Regions from separate parts of the Arthrobacter oryzae genome, predicted to be linked through region 3. Evidence: riboswitches for the same ligand, from Rfam matches in the RefSeq annotation. Region 3 holds a riboswitch; each other region holds the start of a gene.

Region 1 (4,251 bases), 1.7 Mb from region 3:
GCAGGCAGGGCCTCAGCCGCCGGCGCGCCGCTCCACCACCGCGTAAGCCCTGCCTTCCAGGAACTCCCAGTCGGTGACCACCATGAATCCCAGGGCGCTGACACGCTCGTTGAGGACCAGGACATCAAAGCCGCCGTCCCGCGGTTCCGCGTCCCACGTCGCCACATGGAGCTCCTTGCCCTCGAGGACCAGGAGCTCCGTGTTGACGTCGAAATCCTCCTGCGGCTGCTCGCTCAGCTGGCAGATGGCCACGCAGTAGTTATGCATCTACGGAGTCCGCTTCATCCTGTGTACCTAGTCTGGAAAAGCGGTCTTGTAGCGGTAAAGGAATGCGGCCACCTGATCCCGGTTCACGGGCAATCCCGGCCGGAAGGTCCTGGTGCCGTCCGGTTCCGCCCAGCCGTAGGAGATTCCCTGGGATGACATCCATGCGACCTCGGTGTAAAAGGCGTTTTGCGTTGAGATATCCGTAAACGGAGGCGCTGTTGGTGTGTAGGCGGGGTTTCCGGCGAAACGGTAAATAAAGGCCGCGACCTGGTCCCGGTTGACGGCCACTGTTGGCCTGAAGGTCCTGGTGCCGTTGGCTTCGGCCCAGCCGTTGGTGATTCCCTGGGAGGCGAGCCACAGGATCTCCTTGTAGAAGGGGGTCTCCGGCGTGACATCCGCAAACGGGGAACCTGCCGGCGTATAGGCAGGGCTCCCGGCCAGCCGATAGAAGAACGCCGCCATCATGTCTCTGCTGGCGGCAACTCCGGGACGGAACGTGCGGGTACCGTCACTTTCGTACCAGCCGTTGCTGATTCCCTGGTTGGCCATCCAGCTGACCTCTGTGTAGAGCTGCGAGCCGGGCGGGACGTCAACGAAAGAGATTGGCGACGGCGAGGGTGAGGGGGATGGGGATGGGGACGGTGAGGGGGATGGAGACGGGGACGGTGACGGCGGCGGCGGGGACGTCACGGGGGACTGGCCCATGGCTTGCGCCACTGTCCGGACCGACGTCGTACCGTTTGCCGTACGCGCAGCCAGCCACGTGACGAAGGATTCGAACACAGCCGGACTGATGGACAGGGACGGGTCCGTGCCGTTGGCAATTTCGTGGAAGGTTAGCTGCAGCCAGCCGCCCGTGGTCTCCGCGTTGGTGACCGTGTTTTGCAGGTCTGCCAGGCTCCAGGTGCTGGCCACCTGGTCCGGCGCCCTGGTCACCATGGGATTCTGCGGAGGCAGCGTTTCCGCAACGGGGCAGGAGGCGCAGCTGGCCGGGGACCGCAGGTCGCCGAGGCCCCTGGAACTGGTGTATCCGCAGTCGCGGACGGCTGATTGGGCGGTCGCATTCTCCGCCGCAAACGGATACGCAAAGCTGGTGACGTTGAAGCCCCAATCTTGCAACGTCGATTTGCTGTTACACGCCTCCGCGCGGGCGGCTGCAGCGCTGAGTGTTGTCATATCCGGGTGGGTCACGCTGTGGCCCGCGATCTCGTTGCCGTCGGCGGCGAAGGCCTGCAGGTTCGCCTGGGTGAGGAATCCGGACGAACCGATGAAGGAGGTAGTGATAAAGAACGTCCCCACCAGCCCGTGGGCTTTCAGGACCTGCTCGGCGGCGAGCTGGCTGCCGAGGCCGTCGTCGAATGTCAGGCTGACAATGGTTGGTTCCGCAGCCCGTGACGTGCCGGCCACACCCACCACGGTACCCGCGGCGAGCAGGAGCGCGCCCAGGACCGCCGTCCAGCGCCGGCCGCGCCAGCCTCCGGGAGAGGCTTCCGGGGGATCAGCCACATGGCGCGGATAATTGCGGACAGGGCGATTCGACCAACGCATGATGCCTCCAAGCGTGTGAGTCCCCCCGCAAGAACATGCACGTAGACTACGCCTCACCGCACCCGGGGAAAACACTCGACTTTGACGGACGGAACACCCGAGTACACCGCCGCTGCCTGCAGGGGCGGCCGGGCGCCGCGCCGGGCTGTGCTGTTACCTGAATGTGACATGCGGTGCGCCGCCCGCGTACGGTGGAACGGTGCCTGTTGTCCCAGATACCGGCACTCCCGGGCGGATTGCCTAACCCTGCCGCAGCCCGGGATCCAATCGAAAACCATTCGGCAGGGACGGGGAAACCACTTTTGACCTGACTTTGTGCAGGTCTTCGGGGTGAAGCCGCACGCTTCCGCAACGCGGAATGCCACTGCGGCCGGGTGTCTCCCATCCGAATCCGACAGCTAACCTCGCAGGCATCGGGAGAGGTCACTTCATGTCTTCACGCAATCTGCCCGACCATCACCGGTCCACCGCGCCCGCCGGGCGCCCGGGGTCCACACCTGCCGGAGGGAGGATCCGCGCGGGACGCCGGGCTGCGGTCCTGGCGGCCGCTTCGGGCCTGGTCCTTTCCGGCACCGGGGCTGCCCAGGCGGCCGATGCCCCCGCGGAACGAGACACCGCTCCGGCCTCCGCCCTGGATGCCACGGCCCAGGTGGGCGCCCCGCTCAGCGCTGACTCGCATGTCAGGATCAGCTTCGAGCGGCCTGATGTCAGCACCACGCCCGCTCCGGTGGAGGCGCCGGTCGAAGAGGCCGCTCCGGTGGAGGTGGCTGCTCCGGCGGAGGCCACTCCCGCGCCGGCCGCCCCGGCCCCTGCTGCGCCAGCGGTTTCCGTCCAGGTCCAGGCGGCGGCACCCGCCCCTGCGCCGGCGCCTGCTGCCGGCGGTGTCAATGCCGCCATGGTTTCCGCTGCGTACGCGCAGCTGGGAATCACCCAGGACTGCACCGCAATGGTGGAAAAGGCCCTCGGCTCAGCGGGCATTCCCGTGGGCGACCTGGCCCCGATGCAGTTCATGAACTACGGCTCGGTAGTGGGCGAACCGCAGCCCGGCGACATGGTGGTGCAATCCGGCCATGTGGGCATTTACATTGGCGACGGCCAGGTGATCAGCGGCGGAATGAACGGCGTCAACGCCACGGTCAAGCACCCGCTGTCCTGGCTCACGGCCACCGGCGGCGTGACGTTCGTCCGCGCCGGAGCCTAGCCTTCAGGCCCTGCCGGTCGGCCGGCGATCAGCTGCCTTGGGGGCAGCAGGTCGCCGGCCTTCCGCGTGGCCGCCGGCTCGCTGTGAAGCTGCCCGGCGCTTCACGGCAGGTTGCCTCACGGCGGGGATATGGCGAGCTGAGCCGTGCTCTCGCCTTGTACGAATTTGATGCGAAGGAGGGCTTCGCGCGTATCCGCCGGAAGAATGAAGCGTACGTCGCCCGATTTGCTTGAATCGCCTGCCACGAGCTCGTTCAGGCCGGAATCGGGGGAATGGCTGATTCCGTCCGCATTCAGCCTGAACGTAGAGTCCCAGAAGTTGATGTCATACCGGCCGTGGTTGGTGCACCTGAGTGCCACCGTCAGCGCGACCTGGCCGGAGACGTCGGGACGCACGCCGGCTCCGAGAATCTCATACTCGACGTCGCCCGCCCTGAACTTCCGCTCGGCCGGCAAGGCTACCGTCCATCCTGCACCGTCGCCGGTGGCGGATGGGACGCCGGTCGGCCGGACGGTGCTGCCCGGCTGTGCTGCGCCCGCAGTAGTTGAGGAAGCGCTCGCCGTCGAAGCGGCGGGCCGGCCGGCGTCGAACAATCCGAGTTGCCCCAGCCCAAGCAGCAGCCCCGTGACAGCTGTAATCACGGCCGCGGCGGCAGTCAGCAGACCGGGCAGCGTAGCCCACCAGCTGGTGGGTTTCTCATCCGCCATAGCAGTTCCCCCTCAGTCCCAGGGGCAGGGACATCAGTACTCTTCCCATATTCCTGCCAAGCGCGCACAAGCACCAGATGCCACGGGATGCCCCTCAGAGCGCCGATCGGTGCCGCGGCCTTCGCCGGCCCGAGCCACTAGTGCGGAACGGCCCTGTTGTCCCCGGGCAGAGACTCGTACTCTGGTGTCTTGGAGGTGATTGCCATGAAGGCAGCCCAGGGAGACCGGATCACAATCCGGGGCAAGACGGTCGGGTCCGCGGAGCGCCACGGCCAGATCATTGAGGTCCACGGTGCTGACGGAGCGCCGCCGTACGTCGTGCGTTTCGACGACGGCCATGAAACCACCGTGATTCCTGGCGGTGATTTCGTCATTGACAGGATCCATCCGCCACAGTGAGGTGAGCAGTACAGCAAGCCAGGCTCTGTCCCGGACGGGACAGGGCCTGACCTGATGTTTCAACGGCGGACGGTTGGTGGCGTACCCGGCTGTGCCGTATCCGGCTATTCGGGGGCCTTGGCGAACACG
Region 2 (4,251 bases), 160 kb from region 3:
CCATCTGCGAGGAAGCGGCTGTGGCCGTCATGTCGGCCGTCAACGAGCTGAGCCGCGGGCGTTCGTTTCCGATGCTGGTGGACATGGCTGCGACGGCGTCCATGAGCCGCGGTGCCCGGCGTGTTTTTGCCCGTCCCAGTTCGGTGGCAAAGGTGGCGCTCCTCGGAGCATCCCCGGTGGACCGCACAATCGCCAACTTCTTCCTCGGTATTCACGCTCCTGCGGCTCCGACGCGGTACTTCACCTGTGCGAAGGAAGCCATGGGTTGGCTTAAGGAGGCTTAGGCGCTAAAACCAGCGATGGTGTTCACCGGGCCAGTCCCGAGCGAAGCGCTGCTACGGGAATGCGGCCGCCGGCCAGGTTCCGGGTGAGGCGGACGATGCCGCGCAGGTCGGCGAGGGCCGTCTGCACGAGATCCACGCCGGCGTCGGCAGCGCTTGCCCAGTCCACAGGGACCTCGTGCACACGGAGTCCGCATCGTTCGGCAAGGACAAGGAGTTCGGTGTCGAAGAACCACTCATCGTCCGCAGTGTAGGGAAGAATGTGCCGGCCAAGATCTGCGCGGATGGCCTTGAAACCGCATTGCGCATCGCTGAAACGTGCTCCCATCAGCACATACAGGAGAAGGTTGTAGCTGCGGGAAATGAACGCCCGCCAGCGTCCGCGGACCACCCGGGACGTCCGCGCCAGCCGGGTTCCAGCCGCCACATCCGAATGTCCGGAAAGCAGCGGAGCCACCAGCGGAGCGAGCGCGGCGAGGTCGGTGGAAAGATTCACGTCCATGTAGGCCAGCACGGGGGAAGGCGAGTCCAGCCACACAGTGCGCAGGGCGTTTCCCCGGCCCCTGGCGGACAGCCGGACAACCGCGACTTCACGGAGTTCCCGAGCCACACGCTCGGCGGCTTGGAGGGTGCCGTCGGTGCTGGCATTGTCCGCCACGGTAATCCGGAAGGGGTACGGAAAAGTGGCGAGCAGGTAGGCGTGCAGCCGCCTCAACGACGGCTCCACATCCTGTTGCTCGTTGAACACCGGGATGACCACATCCAGGACCGGGATGTCGGTTCCTGCTGCTGCCATGGCCCGTGTGTCAACAGGGGAACGGCGGATGGATCCCGGTCCGGGAAGCATCGGTGCCCTTTCGTGCGAGGCATCGACGGCGGCCCGCGGGTGCGGGCGCGGCAGGGTTCCCGTGGCCTGGTGTGTGAGCGTCATGGTTCAACAATGGGGCCGCTGCATTTGAAGGATTTAGGCCAAAGCTGTGCACCTGCTGTGGAGTTGCCGGAGGCCCCGAATCCGCATGGATTCGAGGCCTCCGGTAAAACGGGACAAGCCGGCTGGCTTAGTACCAGTTGTTGGCGTAGTGGAAGTTCAGGGCATCGCAGGGGGAACCGTACCGTTCCTTAACGTAGTTCAGGCCCCAGTTGATCTGCGTGCGGAAGTTGGTGCGGTAGTCCGCTCCGGCACTGGCCATCTTTTCGGCCGGCAGGGACTGGACAACGCCGTACGCGCCGCTGCTGGGATTGGTCGCCGTGGTCTTCCAGTCGGATTCCTTGGTCCACAGCGTGACCAGGCACTGCATCTGGTCGGCAGCCCAGCCGTAGCTTCCGAGCTGCGAAGCGGCATATGCCTGGGCCGCCGCGGGGTCGTCAACTGCAACGGGCGGTGCAGGGGCAGGGGCAGGCGCGGGTTCGGGAGCCGGTGCAGGGGCAGGCGCAGGTGCGGCTGCCTCCGGTGCGGCCTCAGGAGCCTCCTGCTCTGCCGTCTTTTCCTCTGACGATTGCGGAGTCACGCTGACGGAGGCCGGGGCTGGCATGGCGGATACCAGGATTTTTTCGAATGCGAGCTTCGACTCGATATCGGCCGAGGTTGATGCGCTTTCAGCACCTGAGGCCGATGTTGAGGGCGCTGTGGGCTCGGAAGCCTGGCCGGCGGCGCCGACACCAATCAGCACGGCGCAGGCCGTGGCCACTACTGCGGCCCGGCGGCCGGACCCCTGCAGGCCGGCGGTGAACCGGGACGGCGGGGATGCCTTGGTAGCCGGTTCGGCGCGGTGGCGTGACCGTGCCGCAGGCGCTGCAGCGTTGGCGGAGTTTGTATCAGGGCATACTTCTGGCGTGGATTCAGTCATGGTTGCCTCTCGATGCCGGCGGAGTTAGCTGTCGGGTTCGGATGAGGTCACACCCGGCCGCACGGAACTTCACGTGTCGGCTTCACCCCAAGGGCTGCTGCTGCAGCATGCCCGGAGACCTGGGTCCCCCGCCTCTGCCTGATCATGAGGAAATCCGGGTAGCGGCAGAGTTTGGCGTCCATCCGGATATGCGGCCCGAACGATGGCCGCACCCTAAAAACCGTACAGGAGATCGGCGCTTAAGTCACATTTCGGTAACGAGGATCACGTGTGCGGCGCGTTGACTTGCGCTGGAACTGACTGCGCAGCGCTGCCGGCGCGGGGCTAGGCTGCCGCAGGTTCGCCAGGGAGGCGCAACGCGAATTCCGTACGGCCCGGGCGGGAGTTCACCTCCACGGTGCCGCCGTGTGCCTCCACGATCGACTGCACAATCGACAGTCCAAGTCCGCTGGTTCCCTCGGCGGCCGCGGCCCCGCCAACACCAGGTGCCGATGCGGCTCCGGCCGGGCTGGTGCGCGCGGCGTCCGCCCGGGCAAACCTGGCGAAGACCCGGTCCACGAATTCCGGCGGGATCCCCGCCCCGTTATCCGTCACGGTCAGCACGGCACTGCCGTCGGCCGACCTCATCACCCCGGTGACCACCGTGGTTCCAGGGTCCGTGTGCTTGCGGGCGTTGGATAGGAGGTTGGCCAGCACCTGATGCAGCTGTTTGGCGTCCCCGCGGACCACCACGGGCTCATCGGGCAGTTCGAGCTGCCAGATGCGGTCCGGTGCCATGACCTTCTCGTCGCTGACAGTTTCCACCGCCAGCTGCGTCAGGTCCACATCGCTGATCTTGAGCGGCTGGCCTTCATCCAGCCGGGCCAGGAGCAGGAGGTCCTCCACCAGTGTGGTCATCCGTTCGGACTGGCTCTGCACCCTGGCGAGGGACTTCTTGCCGTCCGGGGTGAAGTCCTCGGTCATCCGCATGAGTTCCGTGTAGCCGCGGATGGCGGTGAGCGGCGTGCGCAGTTCGTGCGATGCGTCGGCCACGAACTGGCGCACCTTGGTCTCGCTCTGCTGCCGTGCCTCCAGGGCTTTGGCGACGTTGTCCAGCATGAGGTTCAGCGCGTGGCCCACGCTGCCCACTTCAGTTCCGGGATGGGCGTTCGACGGCGGCACGCGCACCGCAAGTGCCACCTCGCCGGCGTCGAGCGGCAGCTGGGAAACCTGCGTGGCCACTTCGGACAGCTGTTCGAGCGGTTTCATGGTCCGGCGGATCAGCACCGTTCCTGCCATGCCGATCAGGACCAGCCCGCCGAGGGAAACGAACACAAAGGTCCACACCAGTGAGCTGAGCGTGTTCTGCTTTTCGGCGAGGGGGAGGCCGGTGACGATCACATCTCCATACGGGGCTTCCACCGCCACCAGGCGGTAGGACCCGGTGGACAGGGTCCGGTCAACGGGCACTCCGTCGTGTTCGAGCGCCAACAGGACCTGGTCATCCGCGGGGGACAGGGATGCGCGGGTAGCGTCACTGGCCAGGAAGCCGGAACTGCTGACGTTCCCGTCATCGATGCGGGCGAACAGGGTGCCGATCCCCTGGCCCCGTGCATCCAGGGGATCGGGCCTGTTGCTGGGGTTGCCCTGCGGCGGACGGCCGAAATCACTGGACCGCCGGGATGCCTCCGTGAGCTGCTTGTCCAGCTGCTGCGTCAGGAACGAATCCATGGAGGCGTAGCTGAAGAGACCCACCGCCCCGCAAATGGCAACAAGCAGTGCCATGGCCACCAGGACCAGGCGGGTGCGCAGGTGCCAGGTCGAAGGATCAAGCCAGCGGCGGCGGTCGCGGCGGATTTCACCCGAGAGGGTGGGCACCGCTCAATCCGCCGGTTTGATGACGTAGCCCGCGCCGCGGACAGTGTGGATCATCGGCGGGTGCGTGGCATCCACCTTCTTGCGCAGGTAGGAAATGTAGAGTTCCACGATGTTCGCCTGGCCGCCGAAGTCGTAGTCCCACACGCGGTCAAGGATCTGGGCCTTGCTGACCACGCGCTTGGGGTTTTCCATCAGGTAGCGGAGGAGTTCGAACTGAGTGGCCGTGAGCTGCAGTTCCTCCCCGGCCCGGGTGACTTCGCGGGTGT
Region 3 (4,251 bases):
TCGAGGGCCGGCTGCCCTCTGCTTGTCCGGGCTATGGATCGACAACACAAGAGTAAACACTCAAGTGGCCGATCACCGAATCGGGCCGTTACCATACAGCCCGTGTCGATAAAAATTCACCTGCCGGAAACGCAAAAGAACCCCTGCCCGAAGGCAGGGGTTCTTTTGGCAAACGTGAGCCGGAGGCTTTAGCCGCCGACGCGGATGAAGACCGGGCCGGAGCCGACGTTGACGCTGAACAGGGAGGTGGTTCCACCGTTCCAGCCGCCGTGCACGGCCTGGCCGTTGCCAACGTAGACAGCGATGTGAGCCATGCCCATGCCGCCGTTCTGGTAGTAGGCGAGGTCGCCCGGCTGCGCCTCGGCTGCACTGACGGTGCGGCCCAGGGAGAGGTAACCTGCCGGCCAGCCGTGGTAGTTGATGCCCACGGCTGCAAGCGAGTTGGTGGCGAGGGCGGTGCAGTCCTGGGCAACGCCGAGCTGGGCGTAAGCAGCAGCTGCGATCGAGGCGCCGTTACCGCTGGCAGCGGCCGGAGCAGCCGGCGCGGGGGCGGCCGGAGCTGCGACGGTGGTTTCAACGGTGGCTGCCGGAGCGGCCTCGGGAGCAGCTTCCTGGACCTCAACAACGGGCTTGGGCTCTTCAACGACCGGAGCCGGGGAGGTGGATACAGCGGGCTTCTCGAAGGAGATGGCGATGCTGGATGCAGCCGAGATGTTGGCGGGAGCGGAAGACTGGACTTCCAAGGTGGAAGCAGAGGTTGCTTCGCGCTGAACATTGGTGTCGGCAGCGTTGGCTGCGATACCGCTCGTCAGGACCAGGCCGGAAGCAGCAGCGATAACCGCAGCCTGACGGCCCATGCCGCCGGCGTTGTCGCCGACAGCCTTGGCAATGACAGCAAGCGAGTTGGTTTTGGTAACCTCGGCGCGGTGCCGTGCGATGGCACGAGTAGTCATTATTTCTCTCTTTCGTTTTCCTCAGACTGCATGGCAGGCCGCGGCTTTTGGACGCTCCGGCATCTTGGGGGTAAGCCGGAACGGCCCGAACAGGGTTTTTAGCGAAGGACGCGCGCTTCACTGAAGGGAAGCACGTGTTTTAGCGCAGTGTGATTTAGCGCATGGTGTAGTACGCGGACGTGCCCGTGGCGGACACAGCGTGCAGGAGGGTGCCCTGCGACGGGTTCAACGCGCTGATCATCATGCCGTTGCCGACGTAGATGCCAACGTGTGCGCCGCCGTTTTGCATGACAAGATCGCCCGGCGCCGGGGTGGCGGTGGGCGTCATGGCAGTCCATGCGTTGGTGCGGGGGATGCTGATGCCGGCCTGGGCGTAGACCCACTGGGTGAAGCCTGAGCAGTCCCAGCCGCTGGGAGTGGTGCCGCCCCAGACGTAGGCACTGCCAATGCCGGTGTAGGCGATGGCAGCGAGGCCCGATGCTGCTGCAGACGAAGCGGCGTCGGCAAGCTTGCCTGCCTTGCCTTCTGCGTCGGCCTCAGTGGACGTTTCGCTGGCATCTGTACCGGTGGACTGTGCCCGGACGGTTTCAACCTTGGGCGCTGCCTTCGTGGTCACTGCCGGACGCTCGAAGGAAACAGTCGCTGTCGGTTCCGCGGTGACGGTCAGCTGGGCCGACTGTGAGCCGGACTCCGTGGAAGCGGAAACACCCAGGTTGGTGTCGGCGGCGTTCGCCGGCATTCCAACGCTGAGGATCAATCCGGACGCGGCTGCAATGACAGCCGCCTGGCGACCTACGGTTCCGGCGTTGGCAGTAACAGCCCGGGACACGGAGTTCAACGGGTTCGTTCGAACCGTTTGCGCACGGTGGCGCGCAGAATTGTGACGTGTAGACACGAAGGTAGCCTCTCCCAATGCCTACGAGGTGAGCTGTCGGATTCGGATGGGAGTCACCCGGCCGCTCGGCTTCCTGGGAAGCGTTGCGACTTAACCCCAAGGTCTTCTTGCGAAGACCAAAATTGGTTCCCCCGCCTCTGCCAGACGATGTCATGCGAACGGACCTTGAGCGGTGGCAGAGTTAGGCAATCCACTCAAGAGCGCCAACTTCGGAAAAGTTGGCGTGCTCTAAACGGTACAGGAATTAATAACGAATGTCACATTCAGGTCACGGCATGTCACAGGAATGCGAGAGCGGTCCATCGCTTGGATCAGAGCCAGCCGGTGGGGTCGACGACTTCGCCGTTGACCATGACCTCGAAATGGAGGTGGCAGCCGGTGGAGGCGCCGGTGGTCCCGCTGAGCGCCACGAGGTCGCCACGGCCCACTTTCTGCCCCACCTGGACGTTGGAGGACGAAAGGTGGTTGTACGTGGTTTCCAGGCCGTTGCCGTGATCAATCACCACGCGGTTTCCGCCGCCATAGGGGTGCCAGCCCGAGAAGGTCACTGTTCCGCTGGCGGCAGCGAGGACGCTCGTACCGCACTGGGCGGCATAGTCCTGGCCGCGGTGGAACTCACCGGCGCCGCCCGTGATGGGGCTGACCCGGAAGCCGAACGGTGAGGCCGAAATCATTTGTTCCAACGGAGCACCGAGGCTGCCGGCGGAGGCCGCACGGGTGATGGTCCCTGCCGACTGCGCGCTCAGTAGCTGCTTGAGCTTGCCGTCCGGATCACCCTTGGTGGCAACGTACGTGCGGTTGAAGTCGATTTTGGCACCTGCAGCAGCGGACACTTCCGGCTGTGGCGCAGCTGACGCAGCGGCGGCAGCGTTCCCCGTGTCCGCTGTGGACATCGCGGGGCCGGTGGACGGGACGGTCACAGTGAGGACGAGCCCGGTGGCCGCGAGGGCAATGCCCGCCTTCTGGCCCACACCGCTCGCCGAAGCGAAGGCCGTTACCTGGCTGAACAGGCTGCGGCGCCGGCGTGCATCACGATGCGCATCGCGCGGCCTGACCGTCATAACGGCTTCGGCCACTGGGTACTCCGAAGCGGGACCGGTCGCCCTGCGGCGGCCCCTGACGGTCTGCGTGGTCAAAAATTATCCTCTCTGGATAGCCTGCGAAGTTAGCTGTCGGATTCGGGTCAGAGAGATCAAAGACCCGGTCCGCCACTGCAAGGCATCCGACACAGGGGTATCCCTAAGGAATCCTTCGTCGGAGATGGCTTGCCGCTGACGGACTTCACCCCAAGGCCGTTTTTCAACGGCCGGTTGTGGTTCCCCCGCCTCTGCCAGGAGGTGTTTCGTACGCTGATCCGCTGGCAGAGCTCGGCTTCGGATCAGGTAACGCTTTAGTATCGGCGCTAGTCCACAACTATAGGTGATTAATCAGCGCGGTAATAATTCCGTTATCTGCGTCTCAGGCAGTTGTAGGTGGTCCTACGAGGTGCGCGGTCAGCTGACCGTAACAAATACGTGGGCCGCGACTTCGGGCGGCAGCTCAAGGGCCCCCTCGATCTCGGGTACACGCACCGAGATGTACTCCCCCACGCGTTCCAGGGCGAGGGACGCCCCCGGCCGGATCCCGCCTTCATCAAGCTGGACGAGCAGCTCGGGTTCAACCTGGATGGGTTCGGCCAGCCTGCTCACGGTGACGCGCGAGTCGGCCCCGTACCCGGTCATGGCGTCAAGGAGGTTCACCACGCCGTCGGTGAACGCGGGCGACGGTTCGCCGCCAAGCGCAGCCAGCCCGGGAATGGGATTGCCGTAGGGGGAAACCGTGGGGTGGTCCAGGAGTTCGAAGATGCGCCGTTCCACCCGTTCGCTCATGACGTGTTCCCACCGGCACGCTTCGTCGTGGACGTACGCCCAGTCGAGCCCGATCACGTCGGCCAGGAGCCGCTCAGCGAGGCGGTGCTTGCGCATGACTTCAGTGGCCCGTTTCCGGCCCGTTTCCGTAAGCTCAAGGTGCCGGTCGCCCGAAACAACCACCAGCCCGTCACGCTCCATCCGGCCGATGGTCTGCGAAACGGTGGGCCCGGAGTGGCGCAGCCGTTCGGCGATCCGGGCGCGGAGAGCCACGATGTTCTCTTCCTCAAGCTCCAAGATTGTCCGAAGATACATCTCCGTGGTGTCGATCAGATCCGTCATCCAGCTCAGCTCCTCGAGCACAGTCCTTGCGTCAGGGACAAGCTTAACCTATTTTGAATTACTCCGGATAATCTTCCGGCTGCCTCACCGTCAGCCGCCCCGTGAACTGCCGCATCAGTGTGCCGCGCCTCCGGGACCGGACCATGTCTCAGTGACTGGACTATGACGGATGCCGTTCCCTCCCGCGCAGGCGCGTCAGGCAGAATATAGGGGA

The links. A riboswitch is a leader RNA that binds a small molecule or an ion and turns the genes downstream of it on or off. The one in region 3 is predicted to bind cyclic di-AMP.
Region 1: linked by a shared signal. The riboswitch ahead of Q8Z05_RS19835 (NlpC/P60 family protein) and the one ahead of Q8Z05_RS11945 (M23 family metallopeptidase) in region 3 are both predicted to bind cyclic di-AMP.
Region 2: linked by a shared signal. The riboswitch ahead of Q8Z05_RS11235 (hypothetical protein) and the one ahead of Q8Z05_RS11945 (M23 family metallopeptidase) in region 3 are both predicted to bind cyclic di-AMP.

The regions. Positions count from the first base shown of each region.
Region 1 is NZ_CP132204.1:4,313,698-4,317,948, reverse strand. Features, by position in the region: gene Q8Z05_RS19850 (DNA alkylation repair protein) at 1-46, shown strand, start outside; gene Q8Z05_RS19845 (hypothetical protein) at 13-267, opposite strand; gene Q8Z05_RS19840 (polysaccharide deacetylase family protein) at 295-1,815, opposite strand; cyclic di-AMP (ydaO/yuaA leader) riboswitch at 2,053-2,242, shown strand; gene Q8Z05_RS19835 (NlpC/P60 family protein) at 2,246-3,016, shown strand; gene Q8Z05_RS19830 (hypothetical protein) at 3,133-3,723, opposite strand; gene Q8Z05_RS19825 (DUF1918 domain-containing protein) at 3,928-4,122, shown strand; gene Q8Z05_RS19820 (cupin domain-containing protein) at 4,227-4,251, opposite strand, start outside.
Region 2 is NZ_CP132204.1:2,429,450-2,433,700, forward strand. Features, by position in the region: gene Q8Z05_RS11225 (DUF7793 family protein) at 1-284, shown strand, start outside; gene Q8Z05_RS11230 (glycosyltransferase) at 307-1,212, opposite strand; gene Q8Z05_RS11235 (hypothetical protein) at 1,340-2,128, opposite strand; cyclic di-AMP (ydaO/yuaA leader) riboswitch at 2,128-2,305, opposite strand; gene Q8Z05_RS11240 (HAMP domain-containing sensor histidine kinase) at 2,453-3,985, opposite strand; gene Q8Z05_RS11245 (response regulator transcription factor) at 3,989-4,251, opposite strand, start outside.
Region 3 is NZ_CP132204.1:2,589,895-2,594,145, reverse strand. Features, by position in the region: gene Q8Z05_RS11955 (NlpC/P60 family protein) at 189-953, opposite strand; gene Q8Z05_RS11950 (C40 family peptidase) at 1,108-1,782, opposite strand; cyclic di-AMP (ydaO/yuaA leader) riboswitch at 1,853-2,011, opposite strand; gene Q8Z05_RS11945 (M23 family metallopeptidase) at 2,160-2,984, opposite strand; cyclic di-AMP (ydaO/yuaA leader) riboswitch at 2,988-3,200, opposite strand; gene Q8Z05_RS11940 (metal-dependent transcriptional regulator) at 3,342-4,037, opposite strand.